Regions from separate parts of the Arthrobacter sp. 147(2020) genome, predicted to be linked through region 1. Evidence: predicted binding sites of a transcription regulator. Region 1 holds the regulator's gene; the other holds the start of a gene.
What was found. Region 1 encodes HrcA, which represses chaperone genes, less so after heat shock. Its sites were predicted from a motif close to TTNGCACTCGNNNNNNNCGAGTGCNAA; they were not measured.

Region 1 (9,411 bases):
GTTTCTCCATCGCTACCGTGTCGACGAGAATGATGGACAGCTCCGCCTCGGGGTGGACATACAGGCTGTCCAGCAGGAACCGTCCCAACCGGACCAAATTCTCCTCGTCGGCGTCGATTCCCGATTCGTTGTTGACCTCGATGCTCATGCCTTGCCTCCCGCGTGTGCCCGCGGTCCGCGGTGGTCGCGGGCAGTCGACGCCCGCTGGTTTTCGTCCCAGACGCTGTAGGCCGTGACGATGTCCCCGACCAGCCGGTGCCTGACGACGTCGGAGGCGTCGAGGGTGCGGAAGCTGACGTCGTCGACACCCTGGAGGATCTCGCTGACCACGCGGAGGCCTGAGTTGGTCCCACCGGGGAGGTCCACCTGGGTGATGTCGCCGGTGACCACCATCTTGGAGCCAAAGCCGAGACGGGTGAGGAACATTTTCATCTGCTCGGGCGTGGTGTTCTGCGCCTCGTCCAAAATGATGAACGCATCGTTGAGGGTGCGCCCGCGCATGTAGGCCAGCGGGGCCACCTCGATGGTGCCCGCAGCCATCAGCCGGGGAATGGTGTCGGGGTCCATCATGTCGTGGAGGGCGTCGTACAGCGGCCTCAGGTACGGGTCGATCTTGTCGCTGAGGGTGCCGGGCAGGAACCCCAGCCGCTCCCCCGCTTCCACCGCCGGGCGGGTGAGGATGATCCGGTTGACTTCCTTGTGCTGCAGAGCCTGCACGGCCTTGGCCATGGCCAGATAGGTTTTGCCGGTACCGGCCGGGCCGATCCCGAACACTACTGTGTGCCGGTCGATGGCCTCGACATAGTCGCGCTGGTTGAGCGTCTTGGGCCTGATGGTCCTGCCGCGGGACGAGAGGATGTTCATGGTCAGCACGTCTGACGGGCTGCTGACCGACTGGTCCTTCAGCATCGAGAGGAGCTGCCGGAGAACCTGCGGATTGACTGTGGTGTTGTTCGCGGCGAGGGTGCGGATCTCGGAGATCAGCCGTTCCGTGCGTGACACGTCCACGGCAGGTCCCGTGATGGACAGCTCATTGCCCCTGACATGGAGGTTGACCCCCACGAAGGTGCTCTCGATCAGCCGCAAGGCTTCATCGTTCGTTCCCAACGCCTGAACCATCTGTTCCGTCGAATCGAAGTGGATCACCACTGTGTCCAGACCCACTGCGCTAATGCCAACTGAAGAATCGGTCATATAATCGGCCTTCGCGGCCTTCCATCTCTCCTTGAATCGGTAACTGACGGCACGACCGTCCGCAGCCAATCTTACGTCACCTGTTCCCCTCCCGAGGAGTTTCCACTCCTGGCTGATCCGCCGGATCGGTGGCCCATTGGCGTGCTCAGGAAGCAGTTGGTCACTACCGGGCAACGGCACGGTTTCAATACTGTCTCAGTCCTGTGACGACTTGGCTACACCCCGTCTGGGCCCGGTGGGCGTATGTAAAGCTGGAAGACGTTGCTCCAGCGCACTACCGCGGGCGACGACCTTCAACATGGATGCGCGGCACAGGGAAAGGACAGGACGCAGATGGAGTGGTCCTTTCAGCCTGGCGATCATCGGCGCGGACGGGGGCGGGCCCTAACGGCGACGGCACTGCTCTCGCTGGCGGGTCTCGGCCTGACCGGCTGCACCCCGGTGGACGGCACCGACGCCGCGACGTCCCTTCCCGCACAGGCGAGCACCGTGACGGGCCCGACGTCGGTCCCCCACTCGGCGGTCCCACCCGCCACAGCCACCGGCGGCAACCTGCTACCCGTCTACTGGATGGGCGACAACAACGGCAGCATCCTGCTGTACCGCGAGTTCCTCAAAGGTGAGCAGGGCGGGGATCCGATCGCCGCGGCGGTGCAGGCCATGACCACCAGCGCACCCCTGGATCCTGATTACTTCGGCCCGTGGTCACCGGCCGGCACAGTCAGCGCGTCAATTTCTCCCGGCAACATCATCACCGTCGACATGTCCCGTGATGCGTTCGGCACGCGGATCGATGAGGGCTCCGCGTACCGTGCGGTGCAGCAGCTCGTCTACACAGCCACCGCGGCGGCCGCCAGCTCGGGGCTCGTGTCCGGCGGCGATCCCAGCAGCGTGGTGATCCTGGTCGACGGGGAGACCGGGTTCAACGCCTTTGGTCACATCGAATTGGGCGGCCAAATGCAGCGTGACACGGCGCTGATGGCCCCAATCTGGGTGATCGAGCCGCAGCATGGCGAGGTTCGCGACCAGCCAGAAATCACCGTATCCGGCAGCGGTGTCTCCGACGACGCCGTGCTGTACTGGCGGATCGATGAGGTGGTCGGCGCCGACCTCAAGCCGCACCGAAGCGGGACCGTGGGGCTGGATGAGGGCCCGGGCTCCCCCGGCCTCTTCGAATTCACCGTCGCCCTGGAGCCGGGTGAATACGAGGTAACCGTCTTTGACCGCCCCGCGGCTGACCAGGACAACCCGGATCAGGACAATAAGGAACTCAACGCTGACACCAAGCGCTTCGACCTGGACTAGAGGGGCGCCGCTACCAGCGGCCGAGCAGCTGGTTCAGCACCGCCAGCGCGGCTGGACCGGCGGTGGAGGAACGCAACACATGGTCTCCCATTCGCACCGCATGGGCCCCGTTCGAGGTGAACAACTCCAGTTCGGCGGCGCTGATTCCGCCTTCCGGCCCCACGACGATCGCGACAGTGCCGGGCACCGCACCGTCAGCTGGCCTGAGGAACGTTCCCAGCCCGTCCACGGCTTCCTCGTGCAGAATCAGCGCCAGGTCCACGCCCGCCAACCAGCCGGCGAGGGACCTGCTGTCATGCAGGCTGTGCACCTCGGGGAGCCGCGCCCGACGCGACTGCTTACCAGCACCCCAGACGGTGGACTCCCATTTCTGCTGCCCCTTGACGGCCTTCTCGGCACGCCAGCGGACAATGCTGCGGTCTGCCTGCCAGGGCAGCACGGCATCCACGCCCAGCTCGGTGGCGGCCTCAACCGCCTGCAGGTCGCGGTCCCCCTTGGCCAGTGCCTGGACGAGGACCAGCGTCGTGGCGGGGGCCGGCTCGTCCTCGACAGTGCTGACTTCAAGGGTGACACTCTGGCCGCTGCTCTCGGCGACGGTCCCCGTGAGCCTGCGTCCGCGCCCATCGGCGACATCGATGGCCTCGCCCACGGTGACCCGTTTCACCGTCGCGGCGTGGCGCGCCTCCGGACCGGTCAGGACGAAGCGGGACCCGGGAGCGGCGGCGGAGACGGCGTTGGGGTCGCCGAAGTACAGTGCGTTGCTCACGCCTAGAGGTTACCCAGCCGCTCTCGCAGCTTCGCGAAGACCCCTGAGCCGTTGCTGGCCAGCTGTCCCTCAACGAACTCTTCGCCGCGTAGTTCGGCAAGCTTGCGCAGCAGTTCCTCCTGCGCCTGGTCGACGTTGCGGGGGGTTTCGACGTTCAGGTGCACCTTGAGGTCGCCGCGCCCGTAACCGCGCAGGTGGGTCACTCCCAGCCCGCGTAGAGTCACGATCTCACCCGACTGGGTCCCCGCCTTGATACCCAGCTCCTGGTCACCGTCGAACGAGGCGAAGTTCAGGGTGGTACCGAGGGCGGCAGCGGTCATGGGGACGCTGAGGGTGACGTGCAGGTCGTCTCCCTCGCGGAGGAACGTGGGGTCCGGGTTGACCCGGATTTCCACATACAGGTCACCCTGCGGCCCGCCGGCCATGCCGGCTTCGCCTTGGCCGCCGAGCTGGATACGGGTCCCGGTGGAGACACCCGCCGGCACCTTGATGGTGAGGCTGCGGCGGCTGCGGACCCGGCCGTCGCCGTTGCATTCGTGGCAAGGGTTGGGGATTACTGTGCCGAAGCCCTGGCAGGTGCCACAGGTGGCGCTGGTCATGACCTGGCCCAGAATGGACCGGACGGCCCGCTGTACCTGGCCTGATCCACCACAGATGTCGCAGGTCCGCGGCGAGGTGCCGGGCTGGCAGCAGGAACCGTCACAGGTGGGGCAGACCGCTGCGGTGTCGACGTCGATCTTCTTGTTGATCCCGAACACGGCGTCGACCAGGTCGATCCGGACCGCAATGAGCGCGTCCTGACCCCGGCGGGTGCGCGACGGCGGTCCGCTGGGTCCGCCGCCGCCGAAGAAGGTCTCGAAGATGTCCTGGAACGCAAAGCCCGGGCCGGCGTGTCCGCCACCGAAACCGTTATCGGTCCCGTTCTCGTTGCCCGTGGTGTCATACACCCGGCGCTTCTGTGGGTCGGACAGCACCTCGTAGGCGCGGGTGACCAGCTTGAACTCCTCCGACGCGTCCGGCCCCGTATTGACGTCCGGGTGAAGTTTCCGCGCCAGCTTGCGATAGGCCTTCTTGATCTCCTCGCCGCTCGCATCGCGGTTCACACCGAGGACTTCATAGTGATTACTCACTCCTGCACTTCACTTCCTGTGTCACTGGTCGAGGTGGGGCAAAAGCGCCCCACCTTCGAAAGGTTCGGTTCTTGCCTTCAAAGTTCCTGCGTGTCGGGTGCCCGGCTAGTCCGTCAGGATCCGGGACAGATAGCGGGCCACCGCGCGTACCGCCGACATCGACGTGGGATAGTCCATCCGGGTAGGTCCGAGGACTCCCACTTTCGCCAACGAGTCGGGGCCGTACCCGGTGGCAATCACCGATGCTTCGGCGAGGCCTCCGTGGGGGTTTTCCCGCCCGATCCGCACCGACACGCCAAATGCATCGTGTTTCATTTCGGAGAGGAGGCGGAGCATGACCACCTGTTCCTCAAGTGCTTCCAGCACGGGGCCGATGCTCAAGGGAAAGTCTACGGTGGATCGGGCAAGGTTGGCTGTACCTGCCATCACAATCCGGTCTTCGCGGTTGATCCCGGCGAGCTGCTCGAGGGTCCGCGCCAGGACAGTGCCGGCCCTGCGCTGCTGAAACGGCAGCGCTGCCACAGCCAGCGCCAGTTCCTGCGGGAGGAACGTCAGCTTCGTCCCGGCCACCGAGCCGAGGAAATGCTGCCGGAGTTCGGCGAGGCTGTTCTCGGGGACGGGCTCGGGCAGGGGCACCACACGCTGCTGTACGGTGCCGTTCGTGGCGATCAGGACCACCAGCACCTGGTTTGGCGCCAGCAGGACGAACTCGAGGTGCCGGACGGCGGCGCTCCCCAGATGGGGGTACTGCACCACTGCCACCTGGTTGGTGAGATGGGACAGCAACCGGACGGTGCGGTCCATCACGTCATCGAGATCCTCAGCTCCCTCCAGCAGCGTCTGGATGGCGCGTTTCTCTGGCGCGGACAACGGCTTGACCTCGGAAATCTGGTCGACAAAGAGGCGATAGCCCTTGTCGGTGGGGATCCGGCCGGAACTGGTGTGGGGCGCCGTGATCAGCCCCTCTTCCTCCAGCACCGCCATATCGTTGCGGATGGTGGCCGATGAGACACCCAGTTGATGCCGCTCCACCAGGGCCTTCGATCCAACAGGCTCCCGGGAATGCACATAGTCCTCGACGATGGCACGCAGTACTTCCAGTCGGCGTGGTTCGCTCACTTTTCACCTCCGAACATGGTTCCTTGACTCTTCCAACGGATCTGGCACTCGACACGCCCAAGTGCCAAGTCTAGTACTTTCCGATGAATTGTTAGCATTGAAATCCCTGGCCGGACTGTCCAGCGGTGAGCCGGGAAGCGAGTATGACGATGTCCAGTTACGAATGGGGAGCACAGGACATTTCGGCTCCCCGCAGTGGCCCCCTGCCCAAGATTCCGGTCAGCGCTGGGCTGGTCCTGGAAGACGTCCAGAGCGGCTACGTCGGCGCGGTGGTCCGGGTGGAGAAATCCGGTGGCATGCACGTCATGGTGTTGGAGGACCGCCGCGGCAGGCTCAAGACCTTCCGCCTCGGGTTCGGTTTCCATGTGGATGGTTCGCCCGTGGAGATCGTCGCCCCAGCGGTGGCGCCGGCCGCTCCCGCGCGCCGGGTGACGGCGTCGGGATCCGTGAAGGTGGACGGTGCCCGGGCGCGCACAGCCCGCGCCAGCCGGATCTGGGTCGAAGGCCAGCATGATGCCGAACTCATCGAGAAGGTGTGGGGTGATGACCTGCGCCTCGAGGGTATCGTCGTTGAGCCGCTTCACGGAGTCGAGGACCTCGCCGGGATGATCCGGGCCTTCGCCCCCGGACCCCATCGACGGCTTGGCATCCTCGTCGACCACCTGGTCACCGGATCCAAGGAGCAGCGCATCGCACAAGAGGCGATGAAGGTCCCGGGGGCCGCCGCCAACGTTCTCATCGTCGGACACCCCTATGTAGACGTGTGGCAGGCCATCAAGCCCGCAGCCGTCGGATTGACCGCCTGGCCGGTGGTGCCGCGGGGCCAGGACTGGAAGACCGGCATCCTGGCGGGGCTCGGGTGGCCCAACTCCGACAAGGCAGCCATCGCGCACGGCTGGAAGCGCCTGCTCGGCTGCGTCACCAGCTATGCCGACCTGGAACCGTCACTGCTGGGGCGGGTGGAGGAAGTGATTGACTTCCTGACCGATCCTTAGGATTTCCGGTCGGGGCGACTGATCCGCAGTGCACGATTGCTGGGCAACGACGTACTCTAGTGAGGAAGGCCCCTGCCCCGGCGGCCCCGAAAGCAATGAAGGATGTCCAGTTGTCTAACCCCGCCGACCAGCCCAAGCAGCACGGATCCGCGGAGGGCCACGGCCAGCCCTCGTCCGCATTTGAGGGCGTCCCGGCGAATGCGCTGCCCCTGACCGCGTCCGAAGACCGGCAGTGGGCAACCTTGGCACACTTCGGCGGAATCCTGGGGTTCATTCCTTCACTGCTGATCCTGCTCATCTTCAAGGACCGCGGCCCGTTCACCGCCCAGGAGGCGCGGGAGGCATTCAACTTCACCTTCCCGCCAACGCTGCTCGCGTTTGCGGCCTGGCTGCTGTCCCTGCTGCCCACGGTTGGCGGTCTGTTCGCCGTCGTCAATGCACTGATCTGGGTGGCCATCGCGCTGTCGTCGGTAGTTGCCGGGATCCAGGTCAACCGCGGCCGGCCCTACCGTTACACGGTGAACCTCCGACTCTTCAAGTAGGCAAGTATTCCGGCACTGCCGGTCGGCGGGAAGCGCGCCGGTCAATCAGTCAGTCGGGTAGCAACCTGCGGACCACCGCGTCGGCGAGCAGCCGGCCGCTGGCAGTCAGGGTAATGGTCCCACCGAACGCGGCGGCCGGATCCACCAGCGAATCGGCGATCAGCCCGGCCACCGCCAGGCGGCCTTCCGGACGCAGAGCACTGGTAGGCAGACCCTCGCGAAGCCTGGCGCGGAGCATCACGTCCTCAACGTACCGGGTGTCGTCGTCGAGAATTTCCCGGCCCGCAGCCGGCGATACGCCCGTGGACAGCCGCTGTGCGTAGGCGGTGGGATGCTTCACGTTCCACCATCGCACACCCCCCACATGTGAGTGGGCGCCGGGACCGGCACCCCACCAATCGTCGCCCCGCCAGTAGGCAAGGTTGTGGCGGCACTCGTCCTCGGGAGTGCGCGCCCAGTTGCTGACCTCGTACCAGCTCAGCCCGGCGGCGGCCATGGCCTGCTCGGCCAGGGCGTACTTCTCGGCATGGTCGTCGTCGTCGATGTCGGGCACCTGGCCCCGGCGGATCCGCGCGGCAAGCTTGGTGCCATCCTCGATAATCAGCGCATAGGCGGAGACGTGGTCCGGCCCGTAGGACAGGGCTGCGTCGAGGGACCGCTGCCAGTCCGCTGCACTCTCCCCTGGTGTGCCGTAGATGAGGTCCAGGCTGACGCGCAGCCCGGCATCCCGGGCCCATTGGACGGCCAACGGCACCCGCTCGGGCGAGTGGGTGCGGTCCAGCACTTCCAGGACGTGGGGCACCGCCGACTGCATGCCGAAGGACACCCGGGTGAAGCCTGCCTCGGCCAGCACTGCAAGCGATTCGGGGGTGACCGAGTCGGGGTTAGCCTCGGTGGTCACCTCGGCGCCGGGGGCTAGCCCCCAGTGCCCGACGGCGGTCCTCAGCACTGACGCGAGGTCCTCGGCAGGGAGCAGGGTGGGGGTGCCGCCGCCGAAGAAGATCGTTGACAGGGGCCGCGCAGCAGTGCCCGACTCGGTCAGGACGCGGCCGGCAAGGTCCAGTTCAGCGCTGACCGTCGCCGCGTACCGGTCCTGGGACGCGCCGCCGCCCAACTCGGTCGCGGTGTAGGTATTGAAGTCGCAGTACCCGCACCGCACAGCGCAGAACGGAATGTGGACGTAGAGCCCCAGCTTGCGCTCGGCGCTGCCGACCGCAGCCTGTTCCGGTAGCAGGCCGTTCTCCGGCGAGGGCAGGCCAAGAGGGAGGGCACTTGGCATTGCTACTTCTTGACCTTGTCCTTGGATTCGTCGGTGGTGAGGGCAGCAATGAAGGCTTCCTGGGGAACTTCTACCCGTCCCACCATCTTCATCCGCTTCTTGCCTTCCTTCTGCTTCTCGAGCAGTTTGCGCTTACGGGTGATGTCGCCGCCGTAGCACTTTGCAAGGACGTCCTTGCGGATGGCCCTGATGCTTTCGCGGGCGATGATCCGTGAGCCAATCGCGGCCTGGATGGGAACCTCGAATTGCTGGCGGGGAATGAGCTCGCGCAGCTTGCCGGTCATCATCACGCCGTAGGCGTAGGCCTTGTCGCGGTGGGTGATGGCCGAGAAAGCGTCGACCTGTTCGCCCTGCAGCATGATGTCGACCTTGACCAGATCGGCGGCCTGGTCGCCGTCGGCCTTCCAGTCCAGCGAACCGTAACCACGGGTGCGGGACTTGAGGATGTCGAAGAAGTCGAAGACGATCTCGGCCAGGGGCAGCCGGTACCGGATTTCCACCCGGTCTTCGGAGAGGTAGTCCATGCCGCCCATCACGCCGCGCCGGCTCTGGCACAGTTCCATGATGGCGCCCACAAACTCGGTCGGTGCCAGGATCGTCGCCGCGACCATTGGCTCGCGGACCTCGGCGATCTTCCCGGTGGGGTACTCGCTGGGGTTGGTGACGTGGATGAGCTTCTTGTCCTCAAGCGTCACCTGGTATTCCACGTTGGGTGCGGTGGAGATCAGATTCAGGTTGTGCTCGCGTTCGAGCCGTTCGCGGGTGATCTCCAGGTGCAGGAGGCCGAGGAAACCGACCCGGAACCCGAACCCGAGTGCAGCTGAGGTCTCCGGCTCGTACACCAGCGCAGCGTCGTTGAGCATCAGCTTCTCCAGCGCATCCCTGAGCACCGGGTAGTCGGTGCCATCCAGCGGGTACAGGCCCGAGAAGACCATCGGTTTCGCGTCGGCGTAGCCGGGCAAGGACTCCGTGGCTGGCTTCGCGAGGTTGGTGACGGTGTCGCCGACCTTGGACAGGCGGACGTCCTTCACCCCGGTGATGAGGTAGCCCACCTCGCCGACGCCGAGCCCCTTCGACGGGG
Region 2 (21,574 bases), on a different contig from region 1:
TTCGCTGACCCCGCAGCGTACCCAGCAGTTCTACAAGACCGTCGTGGCTGCCGGGGTCGACATCTTCGTGATCCGCGGCACCACCGTCTCGGCCGAGCACGTCTCGAAGAACGATGAGCCGTTGAACCTGAAGCAGTTCATCTACGAGCTGGATGTGCCGGTCATCGTCGGCGGAGCCGCCGGCTACACTCCCGCCCTCCACCTGATGCGTACCGGGGCAGCCGGGGTCCTGGTCGGGTTTGGCGGGGGAGCGACCACCACCACCCGCCGCGCCCTGGGTATCCACTCGCCCCTTGCCTCGGCGATCTCCGACGTGGCAGCGGCCCGCCGTGACTACATGGACGAGTCGGGCGGACGCTACGTCCACGTCATCGCCGACGGCGGGATGGGCACCAGCGGCGACATCGTGAAGGCCATTGCTATGGGCGCCGACGCCGTGATGCTGGGTTCGGCCCTCGCCCGGGCCGAGGAAGCACCCGGCCAGGGCTGGCACTGGGGCCAGGAAGCCCACCACGATGAGCTGCCCCGCGGCGACAGGGTCAACATTGGCACCGTCGGTCCACTCAAGGAGGTGCTGTGGGGGCCATCCCACCACACCAACGGAACCTCCAACGTGATCGGCGCCCTGCGGCGGGCCATGGCCACCACCGGATACTCGGATCTGAAGGAGTTCCAGCGGGTGGAAGTGGTCCTTTCCCCCTACCTTTCCAACGGCTGATTGCTAAGGTTGGGGGACGTAGTATCGAACCCGACGAAGGATCGCCGCCATGTCATCAGGAGCACTCAGCCCGAAGAACCGTGAAGACGCGCTAGCAGCGCTGAAAGCCACGTCGGAAGCCGGCAAGGAACTGGACATCCTGATCGTCGGGGGAGGCGTTGTCGGCGCCGGCTCGGCGCTGGACGCCGTCACCCGCGGCCTGGATGTGGGGATGGTTGAGGCCCGCGACTGGGCGTCCGGCACCTCCTCACGGTCCTCGAAGCTGATCCATGGCGGACTGCGCTACCTCGAAATGCTTGACTTCGCCCTGGTGCAGGAAGCACTGAAGGAACGGGGGCTGCTGATCCAGCGGATCGCCCCGCACCTGGTCCGCCCCGTACCGTTCCTCTACCCGCTGACCAAACGGTTTTTCGAACGCCCCTACGTCGGGGCCGGGATCCTGCTGTACGACACGATGGGGATGACCTCCGGCAACTCCCGCGGGGTCCCCATGCACAAGCACCTATCCCGGCGTGGCACCCTGCGCGCTGCGCCCAGCCTGAAAAACGACGCAATGGTGGGCTCCATCCGCTATTACGACGCACAGGTGGACGATGCACGGTATGTCGTCAACATGGTGCGCACCGCCGGGCACTACGGTGCCAAGGTCGCCAACCGGGTCACCGTCGTCGACTTCCTCCGCGAAGGCGAACGCGTGGTGGGCGCCCGCGTGAAGGACCAGGAAACCGGCGAGCAGTTCGACATCCGCGCGAAACAGGTCATCAACGCGACCGGTGTCTGGACGGACGAAACCCAGGCGATGGTCACCGACCGTGGTCAGATGAAGGTCAGGGCCTCCAAGGGCATCCACCTGGTGGTGCCGCGCGACCGCTTCCAGTCAACTGTCGGGCTGATCCTCAGGACCGAGAAATCGGTCCTGTTCGTCATTCCCTGGGGCCGGCACTGGATCATCGGGACCACCGACACTGACTGGGATCTGGACAAGGCCCACCCTGCGGCGTCGTCCAAGGACATCGATTACATTCTGGAGCACGTCAACAAGGTACTGCGCCGCCCCCTGACGCGGGAAGACGTGGAGGGCGTGTACGCCGGACTGCGCCCGCTGCTGGCCGGTGAGAGCGATTCCACTGCGAAACTCTCGCGGGAACATGTCGTGGCCCACCCGGTCCCCGGGCTGGTGGTCGTCGCTGGTGGTAAGTGGACCACCTACCGCGTGATGGCCAAGGACGCAGTCGATGAAGCCACCCGAGCGCTGGACGAGCGGGTTCCCGCCAGCTGCACCGAAACCGTCCCGCTGCTCGGCGCCGAGGGGTACAAGGCCGCCTGGAACAAGCGGGCGAGAATGGCCGAAAGCTCGGGCGTGCATGTGGCACGGGTCGAGCACCTTTTGCAGCGCTACGGCACCCACGCCGAGGACATCCTGGCACTGATCCGCGAGGACCGGTCCCTGGGCGAGCCGCTGCCCGGCGCCGACGACTACCTCGGCGCCGAGGTGGTGTACGCGGTCACCCACGAAAACGCACGCCACATCGACGATGTGCTCACCCGGCGTACCAGGATTTCCATCGAGTCGTGGGACCGCGGGGTCTCAGCGGCTCCCGCCGTCGCCGCGCTGATGGCGCCCTTCCTTGAGTGGAGCGACGCGCAGGTGGACCGCGAGGTCAAGCACTACCTGGCGAGGGTGGAAGCGGAACGGCTCAGCCAGGAGCAGCCCGACGATATCCTGGCGGACAACGCCCGGATGGGAGTCGAGGATATTGTGCCGCTAAGCTAGGACCGCGGTCTGGACGCCGCGCCGCCTGTCCAACGCAACCCGCGAGAGGTCTACCGTGACCGAGCGATCCCTGGAATATCATGACGCCATCCTGACCACCCCTGACTTGGTGATCCTGGAAATGGTCGCCGCCGACAAGGAGGACGCGGCGGCGCAGCTGGCCACCAAACTGTTCGAGGCGGGGAGGATCTCCGACCTCGACGGTTTCCTGGAACAGGTCAACTCCCGCGAACACCAGATGGCCACCGGGCTTCCCGGTGGGGTGGGACTGCCCCATGCGCGCAGCGACTACGTCACCCAGACCAGCATCGCGGTGGGCATCACCAAGTACGGGCATAGCCTCGACTTTGGCGCGGTGGACGGCCCGGCGACGCTCATTCTCCTGATTGCCACGCCGTCGCAGTCCTTCTCCGAGCACCTTGAGGTGCTGGCAACCCTGGCCAGGTCACTGTTCAAGGAAAATTTCAGGGAATCGCTCAGGCGGGCTCACGACACTGAAGTGATCGCTGAGCTCATTAACTCGACTCTGGTGTTTTTCGACCACTGACGTTCTCCCGGCCTGGCTCAACCGGGGAGCATGCTGGGGTCAAGAATCAGCATCCCCGCAACCCGACCGTCGCCGTCGAACGCTATCCGGCCGGCCATCTCGCCAGCTTCGAAGATCAGTTCCAGGTCCACGATCTGCAGCGCCCCGTTCTTTCTGGTGGTCACCTTCCCGGGGAGCTCGTACCGTCCAACAGCCTCGACTAACGAGGACCACACCGAGGAGAGGCCCTCCACAGTCACCGCCTCCAGCATGACCGGAGCAAAATGGTCCCTCACCGCGGCCCAGTCCTCGTCGGCGCACTGGGCGAAAATGCGTTCCGCGACGCCGATCAGGGCGGCCATGCTGCGGCGCTGGGTCTTCTCGGCGGCAGGGACGCGGCCGACGGGCTGGCCGAAGCGCTGGAATGCTGCCTGCCTGCTGATGCCAAGCACCGCGCCAATGTCCTGCCAGGTGGTGCCGTGGCGGCGTGCCTGGTGGACCGTTTCGCGGAGCAGGTGATCCACGCCGTCGTTCAGTTCAACGATGGCCCGCAGCGCATCGGGGGCGGTCAGCCCAAACGGTTCGTACCCCAGGAGGTCGCGTACGGTTCCCGTCCGGGCCTCGACCATCTGCAGGGCCTCGGCGGTTCCCGGCTCCGGCTCCTCACGGGAGGGCTGGCCACGGTAAACGTGATCGTCAGGCGGGGAAGCGGGGGCTGGCACAGTAGCTATGTTAGGCGAACGGCCAGCACCGCGGTGGTGCCGACCATGGTGAGGGCGAGGGTGGTCCAGTCCCGGCGGCCCACGGCGGCCGTCCGGTCCCGCAGGGACTCCCATCGCACCGCAAGCATGATCGTGCCCGCCAGGACGAAGGCTGCGGCGAGATACCAGAGCGCGGGCGGGACGACAGTGAAACGGGTCAGAAGGGCGCCGAAGACCAGCCAGCCGGTTGCGGCCAGGGAATGGGTTGCCAGGGCGACCGCCGATTCGCTGCGGCCCCTGACCACGACCGAGTATACGTAGGAACCGGTGATCCAGAGGACGATTGCCGGAGGGAACCACAGGAGGAGGAGATCTATCACTGCGCCCCTCCCGTCATCAGTGCCGCACCCAGTTCATCCACCGGGCCGGACATGTTGCTGAGCACGATTGACGCCCGGTCGGAGTCCAGGTCGAGAATCAGCATGCCCGCGAAGCCACCGGTCTGCCCGTTGTGCCAGCGGTATGCGTCAGCCTCCGGATCCGAGGGAGTGCCGATGAACCAGGCCAGCCCCATCGGTGTGTCCTCGGCGGAGTCGACCGGGTCCAGGGACCGGGAGCCCGGAGCCGTCCCGTCGAGGAGCGCGCCGGCCAGCAAAGCGAGGTCGGCACTGGTCGAGCGGACGCCCCCGGCAGGAGCCATGCCGCCCATTGTCCACGGCTGGGCGGCCTTCCCTGTCGTCGCATAGCCCTGGACTGCCTGAGGCCGTAGCTCCTCGGGTTCCGCTGGCACATAGGTGTCCTTCATCCCGAGGGGGTCGGTGATCCGCTCTCTGAGCAACTCCGGGTAGCTGAGTCCTGCCTGCGCCGCGAGCGCCTGCCCCAGGAGGGCGGCGCCGAAGTTTGAGTACTCGAACGTGCCGGCAGGATCAACTCCGGCGTTCCGGGCCCGCTCCAGCAGGACGGCGGGGGAATCCGTATAGGGGTTGCCGGCCGTGTAGTTGGTCAGGATAGCCCTGAGCGTGAACCCGAGGTCAGCCGGTAGCCGCGGGAGGCCAGAGGTATGCGTCGCCAGTTCCCTGAGCGTCACCTCGGGGACGGGTGAACCCTTGACATCCAGAAGGTCGCCCACCGGGGTGTCGAGGGTAACCTCCTCCCGGTCGACAGCGTCGGCCAACAGCATTCCGTTGAGGACCTTGCTGATGGAACCAATCTCGAATTCGTCAGCCGGATCCGCGCCAAAGCCCGCGAAGGTACTCCCATCCGGACCCACCACTGCCGTAGCTATCCGGTTGGTCCCCGCCGGCCGGTGCAGCTCAACGATCCGTGCCAGCGCGGGATCCCCGCTGGTGTGCGGCTCGGCGCCGGGAAGACGCGGCGCCGAGGCCGCAACAATTGCGACAACTGCGACAAGGCAGGTGAGGGGAAGCAGGCGGGAACGCCAACGTAAAGTCATGTGTAAACCCTAGATTTACAGTTTCTAAACGTCAAGACTGGATTTACAAACTTTGGGCAGCCTTGCGGGCTTGGCGAGCTACTCGGAGCGCCAGGACTTCCATAGGGCAGCGTAGGAGCCGTCCAGTGCCAGGAGCTCGTCGTGGGAGCCCAGTTCGGTGATGTTCCCGCCCTCCACCACTGCCACCCGGTCGGCGTCGTGAGCTGTATGCAACCGATGGGCAATGGCGATCACCGTGCGTCCCTCCAGCACGGCGTTGAGGGAGCGTTCCAGGTCGCGGGCTGCCTGCGGGTCAATAAGGGACGTTGCCTCATCGAGCACCAGGGTGTGGGGATCAGCGAGTACCAGCCGCGCGAGTGCCAGCTCCTGGGCCTGGGCGGGAGTGAGCTCGTGAGCGCCCGAGCCGACCTCCGTCTGGAGCCCTTCCGGGAGCCCGAGGGCCCAGCCGAGGGCGCCGACGTCGTCCAGCGCCTGAACCAGTTCAGCTTCCGTCGCGTCGTCCTTGCCGAGCCGGATATTGTCGGCCAACGATCCCACGAAGACGTGGTGCTCCTGGGTGACCAGGGCAACCTCTCGCCGGAGGGCGTTCAGCGGGCGGTCAACCAGCGGCACATCGCCCACGGTGACCGTACCCGCGGTCGGGGGGTGGATGCCGGCGATGAGCCGGCCCAGTGTGGACTTGCCCGCTCCGGAGGGTCCGACCATTGCGAGCCGTTCACCGCGGCGCAGTTCCAGGTCCACGCCGTGGAGCACATCGTGCCCCGGGCGGTACGCGTACCTTGCCTTGGAGACGAGGATGTCCTCGTTCAGGGGCTCGTGGTCGGTAGCGTGCCGGTCAGGCTGCACCTCCTTGATGCCGACGATACGTGCCAGCGAAGCGGCGCCCACCTGGATCTCGTCTGTCCACATGATGAGCAGGTCGACCGGGTCGATCAGCCGCACAGCGAACAGGGCAACCGTTGCCACGACCCCGGGCGTGACCACGTCCAGGGAGGCCAGCCAGCCGCCCCAGAGCAGCACGCCGGCCACCGGCAGCCAGAATGCGAAATCGGCGGCGGGGAAAAGCACTGTGCGCAGCCAGAGGGTGTACCGCTCGGCGCGGTAACTGCCCGTGAGGGCTGAGTCGATCCGCTCGCGGCGCAGCGCTCCCAGTCCCAGTGCGTCAACAGTGCGCGCGCCCTCGATGGTCTCGGTGATTGACCCGTTGACGACGGCGTAGGTTTCCCGTTCCTTCTGGTAGCCGGCCGAACTCCGTTTCAGGTACCACCGGGTCACCGGGTACAACACCGGGACTCCCACCAGCAGTGCCAGCGCAAGTACCGGTGACGTGATCACCGCCGCGCCGATGGTGAGGAGAATGGTGACAATCGAGACCACCACCTGTGGGACGCCGAAACGCACGGTGTGGGACACGGCGTCGACATCGTTGGTGGTGCGGGAGACCAGGTCGCCCGTCCCCGCCTTCTCCACCGTCGACAGCGGCAGGGAAGTGACCTGCTCCATGAAGTCCTCCCGGAGTTCGGCGAACACGGTCTCGCCGAAGACCATGCCGGCGCGTACCGCCAGGCGACGCAGCAGCGACTGCGCAATCAGGAAGGCCAGCATAATCAGGGAGATGGTGGCGATGTAGTTCGAGGTGGTTCCCTCCACCACCGCATCCACGACGCGGCCGAGCAGCACCGGTCCCACCAGGCCGGCGATCGCAGACCCCACGTAGAGGGCGACGACGCGGGAGAGCCCGCCGCGGTGGTGCCTAATCAGCCGCGCTGCCTCGGCACGGACCTGGGCCGGCTCGGCGACCGGAAGCTTCCCGGAGGTGTCGGTGCCAGCTGCTGTTTCACTCACTTCGGATGACCACATTTCGGTAGGCGGGCTGGGACGACAACAGTTCCTGATGGGTTCCCTCGGCGGCCACCTGGCCGTCCTCGAGATACACGACGTGGTCCATCACACCGAGCATGAGAGGACTGGCGGTCACCACCACGGTGGTCTGGTCGACACCGCCCCGCATCCCCTTCAGGCGCGCGGCGATACGGGACTCCGTGTGCGCGTCCACAGCGCTGGTCGGTTCAATGAGGACCAGGGTCTCCGCCTCGGTCAGGAGGGCGCGGGCAAGCACGAGGCGCTGCCGCTGGCCGCCGGAAAAGCTCCGCCCACGCTCGGTGACCTCATGATCCAGGCCGTCGTCGACGCCGTCGAGAATGTCCAGGGCGCTGGAGGCGTCAAGCGCCGCAAGAATTCCCGAATCGCTGTGCCGGGACCGGGGATCCAGCTGGGACCGCAGGGAGCCCGTGAAGAGCTGGGGGTTCGCCTCGCTGACCACGATGCGCTGCCGGATATCGCGGAGGGCGATGTGCTGCAGGGATGCCGTTCCCCAACGGACTTCAGCCGTCTCGAGTACCTCATCCTCGAAGCGCCCCAATCGTGTTGCCAGGTCGGCTGAGGCTGCGGTGTCAACCGAGACCACGGCGGTGATCCGGCCCGGCTGGATGACGATTCCGGTCCGGGCATCGCGCAGCAGGGACCCGGGTGGCGGGGCCGGCAGCGTGGCTGCCTGGTCGGCGACGTCGGGATCGACGCTGAGCACGGCAATAATCTTCCGCGCGCCGACATGCGCCCTGATGAACCGGGCCACGCTGTCAGCTGCGGCGCGGATCGGGGTCATCAGGAAGATCGAGTAACCGTAGAGTGCAACCAGCTGCCCGGGTTCGATGTCTCCTGACAGTGCCAGGTTTGCCCCGACCCAGGTGAAAAGGACGCTGAAGGCGCCGGCAATGAACACCTGGGAGGCTTCAAGATCGGCGAGCGAATACGCGACCCGGATACCCGAATCCCGGGTTTTCACCGAGCGTTCCCGGTAGCGGTTGACGAAGATGTGTTCCCCGCCGATGCCCCTGAGGACCCGGAGTCCCGCGACGGTGTCGGCGCCAACGGCAGTCATTTTGCCTGACGCCTCACGCTGCTCACGCTGCCGGGCCTGGAGGGGGCGGACCACGAACAGCAGCAGTCCACAGCAGGCCGGGACGCCGACGAGGACGATGATTCCGAGAAGCAGCGACGTCTGGGAGATCAGCACGCACACCACCAGCCAGGCCATGACTGACCCGGCCAGCCTGGCCGATACTGCGTAGATTTCGCCGAGCCGGGTGGCATCCGAGGCGGCAGTGGACACTACCTCCCCGGTCGAAAGCTTCCGCGGCAACGCATCTCCGGTGCGGGTGATCTTGTACCCGATCAACCGGATGGAGTGGAAAGCCGCCTGCAACCATCCACTGATCGCGGTCCGGTGCTCCAGGGTGCCAGCAACGGCCTGAAGCACGGTCAGCCCGATCAGGACCCCTACCCACAGCAGGAGCCGGTCGAACTCGCCCGCAACGATCCCCTCGTCGATGGCCCGGCCCAGTACGAAGGGCATCACCGCCTGGGCGACCATCCAGACAGTGCCGAACACCACCCCCGCGAGGAGGGTGGCTTTCTGCTTCGATGCCAGCCAGAGCAGGTAGCGGGAAGGGGAGCGGAGATCCGGTGTTCCGGGATCGGGGTAGGGATAAGAGCGCACGATCAACCATCCTAGCCCGCAGTACGGCTAAGTGATAGACATTTCCCAATCACTTGTGGTGTGTGTCGTGATACAGGTCGCCGGGCGGGCATTCGGTTTTCTACACGATGACGAAGTACCGTTAACATGTGCTCAAAACCGCCCTGAAACCCCGCTGGATCCTGTCGCTGATCCTTGCCATGGTGATTGCGGCGGTCTTTGTACTCCTCAGCCAGTGGCAGTTCTCCAGCTCGACCGGTGACGCTCCGCCGCCGGAAAGCACCACGGAGAGGGAGCGTGCACTGACTGACGGCTTCAGTCCCGGCGTCCCCATGACCGCGCCTGTCGCCGACCAGATGGTCACTATGGACGGGGAATTCCTGCCGGACACCACCGTGCTGGTGCAGGACCGCCTGCAGGGAGACCGGCAGGGCTTCTGGCTGATCTCGGCCTTCGCCGTCGATGGCGTCCCCGAGGGCGCAGTTGATGACCCGGCCGGTCCGCCGGTGATCCCCGTGGTGCACGGCTGGATCCCGGACGCGCAGGCCGCCGCCGAGGTACCCGAACCCGTAGGCTCCGCGTCGGTGGTGGGGAGGCTGCTGCCCGCCGAAGGCCCGGTCGCCGAACGGCCGGTCGCCGGCCAGATCCCCACTCTCGCCACCGCCGAGCTCACCAACCGCTGGGACCGGCCCATCTACGCCGGTTTCGTGGTGTCTACCGCCACAGAGGTGGGCGGCCTGGATTGGGCCCCTGAGGCTCCGCTGGAGGTCGTGACGGTCGGGCCGCAGCCGCAAGAGACACCGCTCAACTGGCTGAATATTTTCTACGCGGTGGAATGGTTCGTCTTCGCCGGGTTCGCCTTCTTCCTCTGGTGGCGGCTGGTCGCCGACGACTACCGAAGGACCCTCGAGGAGGCCGAGGACAGCGCCGCAGAGGCGGGCAACACGAACGACGACGACAGCAACGACGGCAGCACGGGACACCCTGACCCCGCAGCGCAGGGCCCAACGACGAGTGAGGCACGACAGTGAGTACACCCAACGTGAACGGACCGGCAACAGGAAGCGGCACCTCCGGTGCCGCCCGGAAACCCAAGCGGCGGTTCGGCGGTACCCATGCACAGATCCTTTCGGCGCTGACCTTCTACAAGGTGCTCGCCTACGCCACCGGCATCATGCTCATGCTGGTCGTCGTGGAAATGATCGCAGCCTACGGGATGGGATCACACATCATGATCGGCGGACCTGAGGGTCTCTTTTCCCTGACGGACAAGAACTCGTCCGAGACTGCCGGAGGATTCAACTTCTCCACCACGGTCCTGATCGTCCACGGCTGGATGTACGTGGTCTACCTGATCGCCGACTTCCGGCTCTGGCAGATGATGCGGTGGCCGTTCAAGCAGTTCATCGTGATGGCTCTGGGCGGCGTGGTGCCGCTGCTGTCGTTCATCGTTGAGCGCCGGATCCACCGGCAGGTGGAGCAGGAGCTGGCAGCACACCCCGAAGCAGCCTCCCGGTACTAGCGGGCATCAGGGCGTAGTGATGTGCGATCGGGTGCCCGTGGCGACTATTGTTGACGCGTGACTATTCCCGCATCCGGACCCGGAATTTCAGGCCATGCCGACTCCACCCCAGACTCCGCAGAGGAGACCAGCGAAACAGGCCACCGGCCGGTGCTGGTGGTGGACTACGGCGCGCAGTATGCCCAGCTGATCGCCCGGCGGGTCCGCGACGCGGATGTGTACTCCGAGGTGGTTCCCCACACCCTGAACACTGCCGACCTGCTGGCAAAGAATCCGGTAGCGATCATCCTCTCCGGTGGACCCTCAAGCGTCTACGCTGAGGGAGCGCCCCGGGTTGACCCCGAACTGTTCACCGCCGGGGTTCCCGTCCTGGGGATCTGCTACGGCTTCCAGGCGATGGCTTCGGCGCTCGGCGGAACCGTCGCCAAGACCGGCCTCCGCGAATACGGGTCAACCGACGTCGCCGCGACGTCCAGCACCGGATCGCTGTTGGACGGAGTCCCGGAGCACCAGAACGCCTGGATGAGCCACGGCGACAGTGTGCAGGCCGCACCCGAGGGCTTCGAGGTGCTCGCAAGTACCGCAGGCGCGCCGGTTGCCGCGTTTGCCGACGAGTCCCGGCGCCTTTATGGCGTGCAGTGGCACCCCGAGGTGAAGCACTCGGATCATGGGCAGCAGGTGCTTGAGAACTTCCTCTTCAAGGGTGCCCGCCTGGACGCGAACTGGACCACCGGCAACATCGTTGAGGAACAGGTGGAACGCATCCGCGAGCAGGTGGGAGACGCCCGCGTGATCTGCGGACTCTCCGGCGGAGTGGATTCGGCGGTCGCTGCGGCCCTGGTGCAACGGGCGGTCGGAGACCAGTTGACCTGCGTTTTCGTCGACCACGGGCTGCTCCGCGAAGGGGAAGCCGAGCAGGTGGAACGGGACTTCGTCGCCGCCACCGGGGTCAACCTCTACGTAGCCAACGAGCAGAAGCGCTTCCTGGATGCCCTTGCCGGCGTCAGCGACCCGGAAACGAAGCGCAAGATCATCGGGCGTGAATTCATTCGCGCCTTCGAGGAAGCCGAGCGGGCGATCATTGCCCAGGCGCAGGCACACGGCGAGAAAATCCGGTTCCTCGTGCAGGGCACCCTTTACCCCGACGTCGTCGAATCCGGTGGCGGTGAGGGTGCGGCGAACATCAAGAGCCACCACAACGTGGGAGGCCTCCCCGAGGACCTGCAGTTTGAACTGGTCGAACCTCTCAGGGCGCTGTTCAAGGATGAGGTCCGGGCGGTCGGAGCCCAGCTGGGCCTGCCCGCCGAAATTGTTGGTCGTCAGCCGTTCCCCGGCCCCGGGCTGGGGATCAGGATAGTCGGCGACGTCACCCAGGAACGGCTGGACCTGCTCCGCCGTGCCGACGCAATTGCCCGCGCGGAGCTCACCGCCGCGGGACTGGACAACGAGGTGTGGCAGATGCCGGTGGTCCTCCTCGCCGACGTCCGCAGCGTCGGCGTCCAGGGGGACGGCCGCACCTACGGCCATCCGATTGTCCTGCGTCCGGTATCCAGCGAGGACGCGATGACCGCAGACTGGTCCAGGCTGCCCTACGACCTGCTGGCCCGCATCTCGAACCGCATCACCAACGAGGTCGAGGGCGTCAACCGGGTGGTACTGGATATCACCAGCAAGCCGCCCGGCACCATCGAATGGGAGTAGCCCGTCCCACCCGGGAACGGGTATTTGCCCGCCCCCGGTGTTGCGGCCCCGCCGCAGCGCCCTAGTCGGATAGCTTGGAAGACATGCCCCTCTGGTCCAGACCGTCGAAGATAATTGTAGAAAAGGAGACCGCCGTGTCAGTGCAGGAACCAGGGGACTCCGCTGGGACTTTTCTGCTGCCGTGGCTCCAAGAGCTCGGTGCACACGCCGGGACGGACACCCTGCTGCACTTTTCGCCTGCGTCGGCGAACAGCATTGATCTCACCCACGCACACCCCTCCGGTCTGGCTCAGCTGCTCGCTGGTCGTCGTACCCGTCTGTCCACGCTCCTGCGTGACCCCGCCCAGTATGCCGCGGCGATGAAGACGGCGCAGGTGCTGCGCGCGAAGATCTACGAGCTGGGCACCGAACGCGGCATCGACGTCGGATATCTGGCGGCGGGCACCGCTGCCTGGCGCAGTGTCGACGACGACGGCAGGACTGAACCGTTGACCGCCCCCGTGATGTTGACGGCTGTTTCACTGACGGTTCACGCCTCCCAGGACGACTACGAACTGCAACTGACCGAGCACGCCCGGCTCAACCCGGCGCTGGTCAGGCACCTGCGTGGTGTCCAGGGCATCCCACTCGACGCCGAAGCCATCGCACGGCTTGCCTACGGCACGGCCCGCTTCGATCCGCTGCCCGTGCTCGACCGCCTCCGCGCCGTCACCGAGGGCGTCCGTGGAATGGCGATCGAACATCATCTCCTTGTGTCCACGTTCGCGGATCTCGGAGACCTTGCCGACGACGCCGCCATTCGGCCCGAGCACCCGGTCCTGGCCGCCCTGATGGAGGCAGCACGCGACGGACAGACGGCGCCGTCGTCGTCCGCGCCCGCCGACCTCACCGGCCAGGTCACACCGGTTGACGAACGCCACCCCGCTGAAGAAGTGCTCATCCGGGACGCAGACTCAACGCAGCAGGATGTTCTGGACCAGATCGGCCAAGGGCACTCGCTGGTGGTTTCCTCGCCGCCGGGATCAGGACAGACCCAAACGGCGTTGAACGCGATCGCAGGTCTCACCGAGCAGGGCAAGAGCGTACTGGTGGTTGCTGAACGCCGCGGAACCCTCAACGAACTGGTGGAGGAGCTCGACACCCTCAACCTGGGGTCCCTGGTGCTGCAGCTGAACGCCAACATCAATGAACAGCAGCTGAAGGATCAGCTGATTCGCGCCATCGTGAGGAACGAGAAGGCTACCCAGCCCGAGCTGGACGGCCTGCATCAGACCCTGGTGGAAAACCGGCATCAGCTGCAGGATCACGTCAAGTCACTGCACAACGTCCGCAGCCGGTGGGGCTGCTCGCCCTACCAGGCGATGCAGTCGCTCGCCGAACTGACAGCGCTGGACCCGGCCCCCGCCACCACCGTCCGGCTGCTCCGCAGCGTGATGGATAGCATCCCTGACCGCGCCGAACTCACCGAGCGCCTTCGCCGGGCTGCCGAGCTCGGCAGCTTCAGCGCGTCAGCCGTCGACAGCCCGTGGTACGGGGCCAAACTGCTGAACCGGAAGGAAACCGAGCGCGCCCACGAGCTAGCCGTTGAACTGGCGCGGGATATCCCACTGCTGCGGGAAAAGGTGCTGCGCGTCGCTGACTATTCGCAGATCCGGCTGGGTGGTTCCTTCACCGAATGGGGCGAGCAGCTGCAGCTTCTCGCGGCTGTCCGCGGAAGCCTGGACAAGTTCACCCCGGACATCTTCGACCGGCCTGTCACCGACCTCATTTCGGCAACAGCGCCCTCGTCGTGGCGCCGGGAACGGGCCATCGAGATGAGCTCGATGACCCGCTCACGGCTCCGCAGGGTTGCCAAGGAATACGTGCGTCCCGGTGTCCACATCGCTGACCTCCACGCATCGCTGCTAGAGGTGCAGCAGCAGCGCACCCTCTGGACCCGGTACGCAACCACTGAACGGCACCCGGCCGTGCCCACCGGACTCGCCGAGATCAACAGCTTCCACCAGAAGATCAGTCTGCAGCTGGACGAGCTCAACCGCGTGCTCGCCACCACGCCTGGCCACATTGACCTGGCAGACATGCCGCTGGACGGCCTCAGTTACCGGCTGGCCGGGCTCGCGAAGGACGAGGAGACGCTCGCGACCCTCCCGGAACGCACCCTCCTGCTCGATGAGATGCGTGAGCACGGATTGGGCGACCTTCTCGACGACCTGGCACACCGCGAGGTAGGTCCGGAACAGGTAGGCTCCGAGCTGGAACTCGCCTGGTGGCAGTCCGCCCTGGACGCCATGATCAGCGGCGACGACTATCTGGCCATGTCCGACGGCGGCAGCCTCCGGCGGTTGGAGGCCGACTACCGCCTGGCTGACAACGCGCACATCGCCTCCGGACCAGGCAGGCTCCGGTTTGCCCTCGCGGAACGGTGGCGGTCAGCCGTCGCCTCCCAGCCCGCCGAATCGGAGAAGCTGCGTGACCTGCTGCGCACCGGCACCCTCGACCTTCCGGGACTGAGCGCCCAGAACGATGAGCTGGTGACCGCGCTCATGCCTGTCTGGGCCGCGAGCCCCCTGATGCTGCCCATGGTCCTGCCAGCAGGTAAGACCTTCGACGCCGTGATCATCCTCGACGCCGAGTCGATCTCCCTGCAGTCGGCCATCCCGGCGATTGCACGCGCCCGCCAGGTCATCGCCTTCGGTGACGACCGCCTGGGCGGGCCCCAGGGTTTCAGCGTCGGCTCTACCGCCGGTGCGACGCCTGAAGCCGACCAGCTGACGAGTGCCTTCTCGGCCCTCGCGACCATTTTCCCGACGGTCGACCTCAGCGTGGTGTATCGGTGCGTCGACAAGGCGCTGACCAGCTTTCTCAGTGACACCTTCTACGAGGGCAGGCTTTCACGTCTGCCCCACGGCTCCGAGATAACTGGGGCCGGTCGCGCGCTCACAGTGGAGTATCTGCCGGACGGCACGGGCATGCCCAGCGCCGACCAGGCTGGCGTGGAGAGTGTCGACGCCGAGGTGGGCCGCGTCGCCGAGCTGGTGTTTGAGCACATCCGCCTCCGGCCCAGCAGCTCGCTGGCCGTTGTCACGGCCAGCGCCCGCCATGCCGGGCGGATTGGGCAAGCTATCCGACAGCGGATGGCCGATCTCCCTTGGTCTGCCGACTTCTTTGCCCCCGGACGGGAATCCTTCCGGGTGGTCCCGGTCGAGCGGGCAGCCGGCATCACGCGCGACTGCGTGATCTTCTCCTTGGGATTCGGCAGGACCCCGCACGGTAGGGCCCTCCACAACTTCGGCCAGCTTTCCGGTCCCGACGGCCGGGGACGCTTCGTTACCGCAATGACCCGGGCACGTCACCGGCTGCACGTGGTGACCTGTTTCCTCCCCACTGACCTCGATCCCGATCGGCTCGAGCACGGTGCCCTCGATTTTTATGGGCTGCTCGAACGCGAACTGGGCGAACCGACCGCCAAGGCAGCACCCGGCGAGGAGTCGTCGGAGAAGGCGCCGAACCCGGATCCGCTGGTCGCTGACCTGGTGAGCCGGCTCCGCGAACGTGGCGCCCACGTCCTCGACCACTACGACGGGGTCCTCGATATCGTAGCGACGGGGAGTTCCCACGCCGTGGCCACTTCTGCGGACCAGGCCCAGGGCGCCCAGATTCCACCGATGGCAATCGAATCGGATGGCACGGAGCGGTACCGGACCATGACCGTCAGGGAACGCAGCAGGCTCCGCCCGCAGCTGCTCGAGCGGATGGGGTGGCGGTACATGCCGCTGTGGACCATCGAAGTTTTCACCGACCCGAATGGATGCGCAGATCTGGTGAGCAACTATCTTGGACTCCCCGCCGTGCCGGAAGGCGGGCGCCGTCCGGTGTCCGGTCCCGCTTCCCGGCTCGGTCGAACGAGCGAAGCAATTGTTGAGGACGCCCGGATGCAGGTCAAGAGGCAGTCAAAGGCCACCTCCGACGACGGTGCTCCGGCCAGCGTTATGCCTGGCGCCACGGGCGCGACATCCCCCGGGGATCTTCTCCCGAAGCATGCTGCCGAAGACGAGGGCAGGTCCTGGGGTGACTCCGAGGATTCGCACGGGGATTGGCTGAAGGACCAGCGCCCTCCGCACTGGGACTGAGGCAGTTCCGCTTACTTCGCTGGCGGTGGGGCGCTCGTAAGCACCAGGTGAACGCTCCCTGAGCTCGATGCTCCGGCAAGGGTGGCGGCGTCGGACGGATCTGCAGCTACCACCACCAGTCCCTCGGTATCCGTGGTGCCGGGCCATCCCGGCGCGGATCCGGCGGCTGACGAACCTGATGTCCAAAGCACGGGTGCGCCCCGGACGAGGACGCTGGTAGTGGCCGGGATCTCGAAGCCATTCCCGGTGCTCAGGACCACATCCACATGCTGCCCGGGGGAGAGCAGTTGCACAGTGGTTTCATCGGCGGGGCGCAAGGGGACCGCGACGGACCCCGGCGGGGAACCGGTAAGCAGCCCGGTGCCCACCAGAAAGGTCTCGGCCAGGACGGAGCCCCGATGCAGGGGAGTGGCCAGTTGTTCCCCGATCACGGCCGCGCTGTCTGTAAACGACTGGAGCGGAATCGCTTCCGGCGGCAGGTCGACAGTGGTGAGGTGGGCAGGGGCGAGGACGGTACCCACTGGGAGATCCTCGGCGGCCGCAACTACCCGGGACAGTGATTGTTCCGGCGGGATGATGGCCTCGACGGTCACTGCCGCGGCAAGGCAGAACAGTACTGCGGCGAGAAACCGGCGATGGCGGAAGGCAAATCGTCGGGCTCCCAGGGTGAACCCGGTACGTCTCCGGGGGCTTTTGCCGTTGACCATTCACCAACGCTACGGAAGCCCCGCACCCAGCGGGAAGGGTGGACCCGGAATGTGGGCAAGTCCTACAGCGAGGGCTGTGTGGAGGACGGGTAAGGCGTGCTGGCGGAGACTAGCTCGCGGCGGCAGTCGTCTTGGGGCTCTCCGAAGGCTTTTTCACTGTCGTCGAGGCATCCTTGCCCGGGGAGCCCGTGGCTGAGCCGGACCCCGTGGTGGACTGCTCGGAGGTGCTGCCCGATGACGGGCTGGTGCTGCTGGTCCCCGGGTCGACTGACTTCTTGCTGTCACGGGAGTCGTTACGGTAGAAACCCGATCCCTTGAACACCACTCCGACGCTGTTGAACTTCTTCCTCAGCGACCCCTCACATTCGGGGCACACAGTGAGTGAACTATCAGAAAAGGCCTGATGGATGTCGAAGGCATGGTCGCAGTCTTTGCAAGCGTATGCGTAGGTTGGCAAAGCAAATCCTCCTGGGCGAGCGTGATTCCTGGGTCTAGATCCCCAACCCGGTTCGGCTGGCACTCTAGGGGTCCGAGTGCTAAGTCTACACTGCCCGATGGGCAGTTTGCGTCGAAGTGGCGGTCGCCTATCCGGCGTCGCGACGGGTGTTGAGAGGGTGATAGGCCGACGGTGTGAAGGTACCGGCCAGCGGCATATCCAGTGGAGTAGTGGCCAGCGAGCCGGCCGGCAACAGCTCGTGGTCATATACGTAGGCGAGGGTCGGTACGTTCGGATCGACTGCCCGCAGTTGTGCGAGAAACCGATCGTAGTAGCCACCCCCCTGGCCGAGCCTGCCACCGTTGTGGTCCACCGCGAGTCCCGGAACCAGCACGAGGGCCACTGCGCGCTCCCCAGCGAGCAGGTCGCTGAAATGCCGGCGTGCCCCCACCGGCTCCAGCACCGGGGCGCGGGGGCTGCGCCGCAGTTCGACCTCCGCCGACCAACTGCACCAGCTGAGTTGGTAAGCGGGCTCGCAGATCGGCACCACCACCTGGTAGCCACGCGCGGTCAGCGATGTCAGGAGTTCACGGGTTCCTGGCTCTGGGTCCACTGACAGGTAGGCGGCGACCAGGCGAGGGCGGGTGGAACCCAACGGAAGCCAGTCCAGGACCTGGTCCCGGAGTCCGACGGCGGCTGCCAACCGCTGCTCCGCGGACATCGCCAGCCGGGCCGCCCGGAAGTGCTGCCGGGCAACATCCTTGCCGGTCGCCGATGAAAGAGGACCCATACCAGCACACTTTACCGAGTCCCACGGGTCCGCCACAGCGATCCGACGATTCCGGTCAACAGTGGGCTTGCATAGAAAGGTCACTGACGTTATGTAGGGTGGTGTCATGACCTCACGAGTGAATAAGGCTGTCATCCCCGCAGCGGGACTTGGCACGCGGTTTCTCCCCGCCACAAAGGCGATGCCCAAGGAAATGCTTCCCGTAGTGGATAAGCCTGCGATCCAGTACGTGGTCGAAGAGGCTGTCAACGCCGGAATGACCGACATTCTGATGATTACCGGTCGAAACAAGCGTTCGCTCGAGGACCACTTTGACCGGGTGCCCTTCATTGAGCAGACCCTCGAAGCGAAGGGCGACCTCGAGAAGCTGGCGGCAGTTCGCCGCCCTTCCGAGCTGGGTGACATCCACTATCTGCGCCAGGGGGATCCAAAGGGACTCGGCCATGCCGTCCTCCGCGCCAAGCTCCACGTCGGGAACGAGCCGTTTGCTGTTCTCCTCGGTGACGATCTCATCGACGAGCGTGACGTCCTCCTGAAGACAATGATCGAGGTACAGGAAAAGACCGGAGGGTCGGTCATCGCGCTGATCGAAGTCGATCCGGATCAGATCAGCGCCTACGGCTGCGCGGATATCTCCGCCATCGACGGTGAAGACTATGTCAGGGTCAGCGAACTGGTGGAGAAGCCGCCGATCGACGAGGCACCCTCCAACCTTGCCGTCATCGGACGTTACGTCCTGCACCCCCGGGTCTTTGATGTGCTGGAAACCACCGGTCCGGGCCGGGGCGGCGAAATCCAGCTTACGGACGCCCTCCAGACGCTCGCGTCAGCAGAGGGCGAAGGGTCGGGCGTGTACGGCGTCGTCTTCCGCGGACGTCGCTACGACACTGGTGACAAGCTCAGCTACATCAAGGCAGTCGTGACCCTGGCCTCAGAGCGTGAGGACCTCGGACCGGACCTGCAGGACTGGTTGAAGAGCTTCACCCAAAACCTGAACGGCTAGCACGGTACCGTGAGCGGGCAGTTCGCCTGGCCGGTGACCCTTGAAACTGACACGCTCATCCTGAGGCCGGTTCGCCTGCGTGATCGGAAGGAGTGGTCAGCTGTTCGGGAGCGAAACGCCGAATGGCTGGCGCCCTGGGAGGCATCCAACCCCGCGCCGGGTGGATACCTGCCCAGCTACCCCGAGATGGTCCGATCGCTGCGGAAGCAGGCGCGGGCGGCTACCGGCCTGCCCTTCCTGATTACCGAGCGCACCGGGCACCTCCGGGACCCTGCGATTGTCGGTCAGCTGACGGTGTCAACGATCGTCTGGGGTTCGGCGATGACGGCGACGCTTGGGTACTGGGTGGATCGTGACCGTGCGGGGCAGGGTATTGCGCCCACCGCCGTCGCGTTGGTGACCGACTACTGCTTCGACCGTCTCGGTTTGCACCGGATGGAGATCAATATCCGTCCCGAGAACGCAGCCAGCCTGCGGGTCGTAGAGAAACTCGGTTTCCGGGACGAGGGACTCCGCAAGAGCTACCTTCACATCGCAGGGGAGTGGGCGGACCATCGCAGCTTCGCCCTCACCCAGGATGAGGTACCCGGCGGGCTGCTGGCCCGCTGGCAGGCGCAGCGCCAACCGGGTCGGGGCATTCGCCAACCCGGAGGCGACACACCGCCGTCAATACACTCGTGACGAGGGTGTACGACCTACCGTTTTAGACGTGGACTTCTCTATGAACAGCTCGGTGGTGCTTGTCGCGATCGTTGGTCTCTGGCTGATCTGGGTTGCCCCCTACGTACTGCGTATCCGCAGGCCAGCCCTGCTGGTCGAAACGGCCGAAACGTCAGCCCTTATCCCACCCGCAACAGCCGAGAGCAACGTCTCTCAGGGGAGCATCATGGAAATGTCAGGTCACACTAACGACGCCGCCACGCCACGGCCTGCAGGGTCGTCCCCGCGATCCGCATCGAGCCAGCAACGGTTCGTGATCCGACCCGCCCGCACCGCGATTGCCGCGACCGGCGCGCTGGCACTGCTCGCGGCAATTGTTTGTCTTCCCCTGGCCATCCTCGCCGTTGTTCCCGCACTGTTACCCCCGGCCGCGTTCGTCCTCTTCCTGCTTGCAGTGGCTGGCCTCCGGGTGCTGGCGGTCCGGGACCGCCGCCGTCGGGTCAATGCGGCCTTCGCCGAGGCAATGTACGCGCCCGCCGCGACAACCCAGCCCGCACCACTTGCTCTCCATGCTCCCCGCCGGGAGACCAGTCTGTTCGACGCCGAAACCTCCCGCAGCCTCACTGGAGAAAACTCAGTGGCCGAGGAGCATCGGCCAGCCGCAGCGGCGCCCCTGACCGCTACCGAGCTGCGTCAGGCGGCTCTTGCAGTAGCCACAGGTGCGGATTCAGGTACAGCGGGCGAGGAGGGTGCTCCCCTCGACCCGGCAGTCTCCGGCGGATCCACCCCCGCAGCCCACGCGGGCGGCGACACCTGGGAGCCGGTTGAGGTACCCAAACCCATGTACGTTGCGGCTGCCAAGGCCGAGCGGCAAGCACCGGCTCCGCTTGAGCTTCCCGATGCGCCCAAAGCCCAGGCCAGGACCAGCCTGAAACAGGGTGCTGTCCCGCCAGTCGTCGAGAACACCGAGCAGACAACAGCCGACAACGCCACCACAGCACCGCCGACCGGCAGGTTGAACCTGGATGACGTCCTGCAGCGTCGCCGGGCCTAACCCCTCAACGCCTGAGCCGGGAGGGGAAACCGCCCAGCTGCGCCTGCTGGAAGGGGACGGCGCGGCCGAACCCTTGCGGCTCGCACTTCAAACGCTGGGCTGGCGTCCGTCCACCTGGTCGCTCGTCCAGGTGCATCACCGCCCCGGTGCGGGCGCCACCGGTATCTATCAGGTGGACGTCGTAGCCGGTGATGACCAGGTCACCACCGAATTCCTGTGCATCAGCACGGCGGCCCTGACGGCGCCCGCGGAGGGTACCGTCCAGCTGACAGGTGCCGACGGCCTGGCCTTGACCGTGTGGCGTCATCCACATGACCCGCTGCTGCCGGGTCTGGCCTGGGCCTGTGATGCGGCGAAGGTGGGCGCAGCCCTCTTTGAACCTTTGCCGGACAGAAGGAGCGCGGTTGTGCTGCCGGAACTGGCGACCGTCAGCTATCGACCGCTCCGGCGGGCAGTGCTGACCGCCGATCATCTCGGGGAACGCCGGTACCTCAAGGTGTTGCGTCACGGGCAGGCAGGCCGCCTCGCCGAACGCCACCGCCTGCTCACCAGCGCCGGGATTCCAGCCCCCGAACTGATCGAGGTGCCAGCCCCGGACGTGCTGGCCATGCATCGAGCTCCTGGGACGCCTCTTGCCGAACGGTTGATGCGCGACGGGGCACGGTCGATCCAACCACACGCTCTGATCAACCTGCTGCAGAATCTCCCGCCTGAGTCGATGAGGTTACCGGAGCGCCCGGCGTGGGCTGCGCGCGTGCGCGACTACGCCATGGGAGCAGCAGCCGTCCTACCAGAGGAGCAGGCGCGGATCACAGCGCTGACGAACAAGGTGCATCATCTCGTCTCGACGGTCGACGCCGG

Region 2: HMI58_RS03830 (FmdB family zinc ribbon protein) is a predicted target of HrcA. The motif match lies at 17,284-17,310, and genes of this name have one in related genera.

Annotation. Positions count from the first base shown of each region.
Region 1 covers NZ_JABFOM010000010.1:75,226-84,636, reverse strand. The annotation lists gene ybeY (rRNA maturation RNase YbeY) at 1-148, opposite strand, end outside; gene HMI58_RS09275 (PhoH family protein) at 145-1,194, opposite strand; gene HMI58_RS09270 (GerMN domain-containing protein) at 1,528-2,499, shown strand; gene HMI58_RS09265 (16S rRNA (uracil(1498)-N(3))-methyltransferase) at 2,510-3,265, opposite strand; gene dnaJ (molecular chaperone DnaJ) at 3,268-4,395, opposite strand; gene hrcA (heat-inducible transcriptional repressor HrcA) at 4,501-5,514, opposite strand; gene HMI58_RS09250 (DUF3097 family protein) at 5,664-6,509, shown strand; gene HMI58_RS09245 (DUF4870 domain-containing protein) at 6,620-7,051, shown strand; gene hemW (radical SAM family heme chaperone HemW) at 7,101-8,330, opposite strand; gene lepA (translation elongation factor 4) at 8,333-9,411, opposite strand, start outside.
Region 2 covers NZ_JABFOM010000003.1:70,722-92,295, reverse strand. The annotation lists gene HMI58_RS03895 (GuaB3 family IMP dehydrogenase-related protein) at 1-718, shown strand, start outside; gene HMI58_RS03890 (glycerol-3-phosphate dehydrogenase/oxidase) at 768-2,492, shown strand; gene HMI58_RS03885 (PTS sugar transporter subunit IIA) at 2,548-3,039, shown strand; gene HMI58_RS03880 (DUF3887 domain-containing protein) at 3,057-3,740, opposite strand; gene HMI58_RS03875 (hypothetical protein) at 3,746-4,099, opposite strand; gene HMI58_RS03870 (serine hydrolase domain-containing protein) at 4,096-5,172, opposite strand; gene HMI58_RS03865 (ABC transporter ATP-binding protein) at 5,251-7,032, opposite strand; gene HMI58_RS03860 (ABC transporter ATP-binding protein) at 7,010-8,731, opposite strand; gene HMI58_RS03855 (SURF1 family cytochrome oxidase biogenesis protein) at 8,860-9,741, shown strand; gene HMI58_RS03850 (DUF3817 domain-containing protein) at 9,738-10,232, shown strand; gene guaA (glutamine-hydrolyzing GMP synthase) at 10,383-11,933, shown strand; gene HMI58_RS03840 (DUF4011 domain-containing protein) at 12,017-16,063, shown strand; gene cpaB (Flp pilus assembly protein CpaB) at 16,075-16,770, opposite strand; gene HMI58_RS03830 (FmdB family zinc ribbon protein) at 16,880-17,227, opposite strand; gene HMI58_RS03825 (5-formyltetrahydrofolate cyclo-ligase) at 17,355-17,996, opposite strand; gene galU (UTP--glucose-1-phosphate uridylyltransferase GalU) at 18,103-18,999, shown strand; gene HMI58_RS03815 (GNAT family protein) at 19,009-19,680, shown strand; gene HMI58_RS03810 (hypothetical protein) at 19,709-20,713, shown strand; gene HMI58_RS03805 (phosphotransferase) at 20,685-21,574, shown strand, end outside.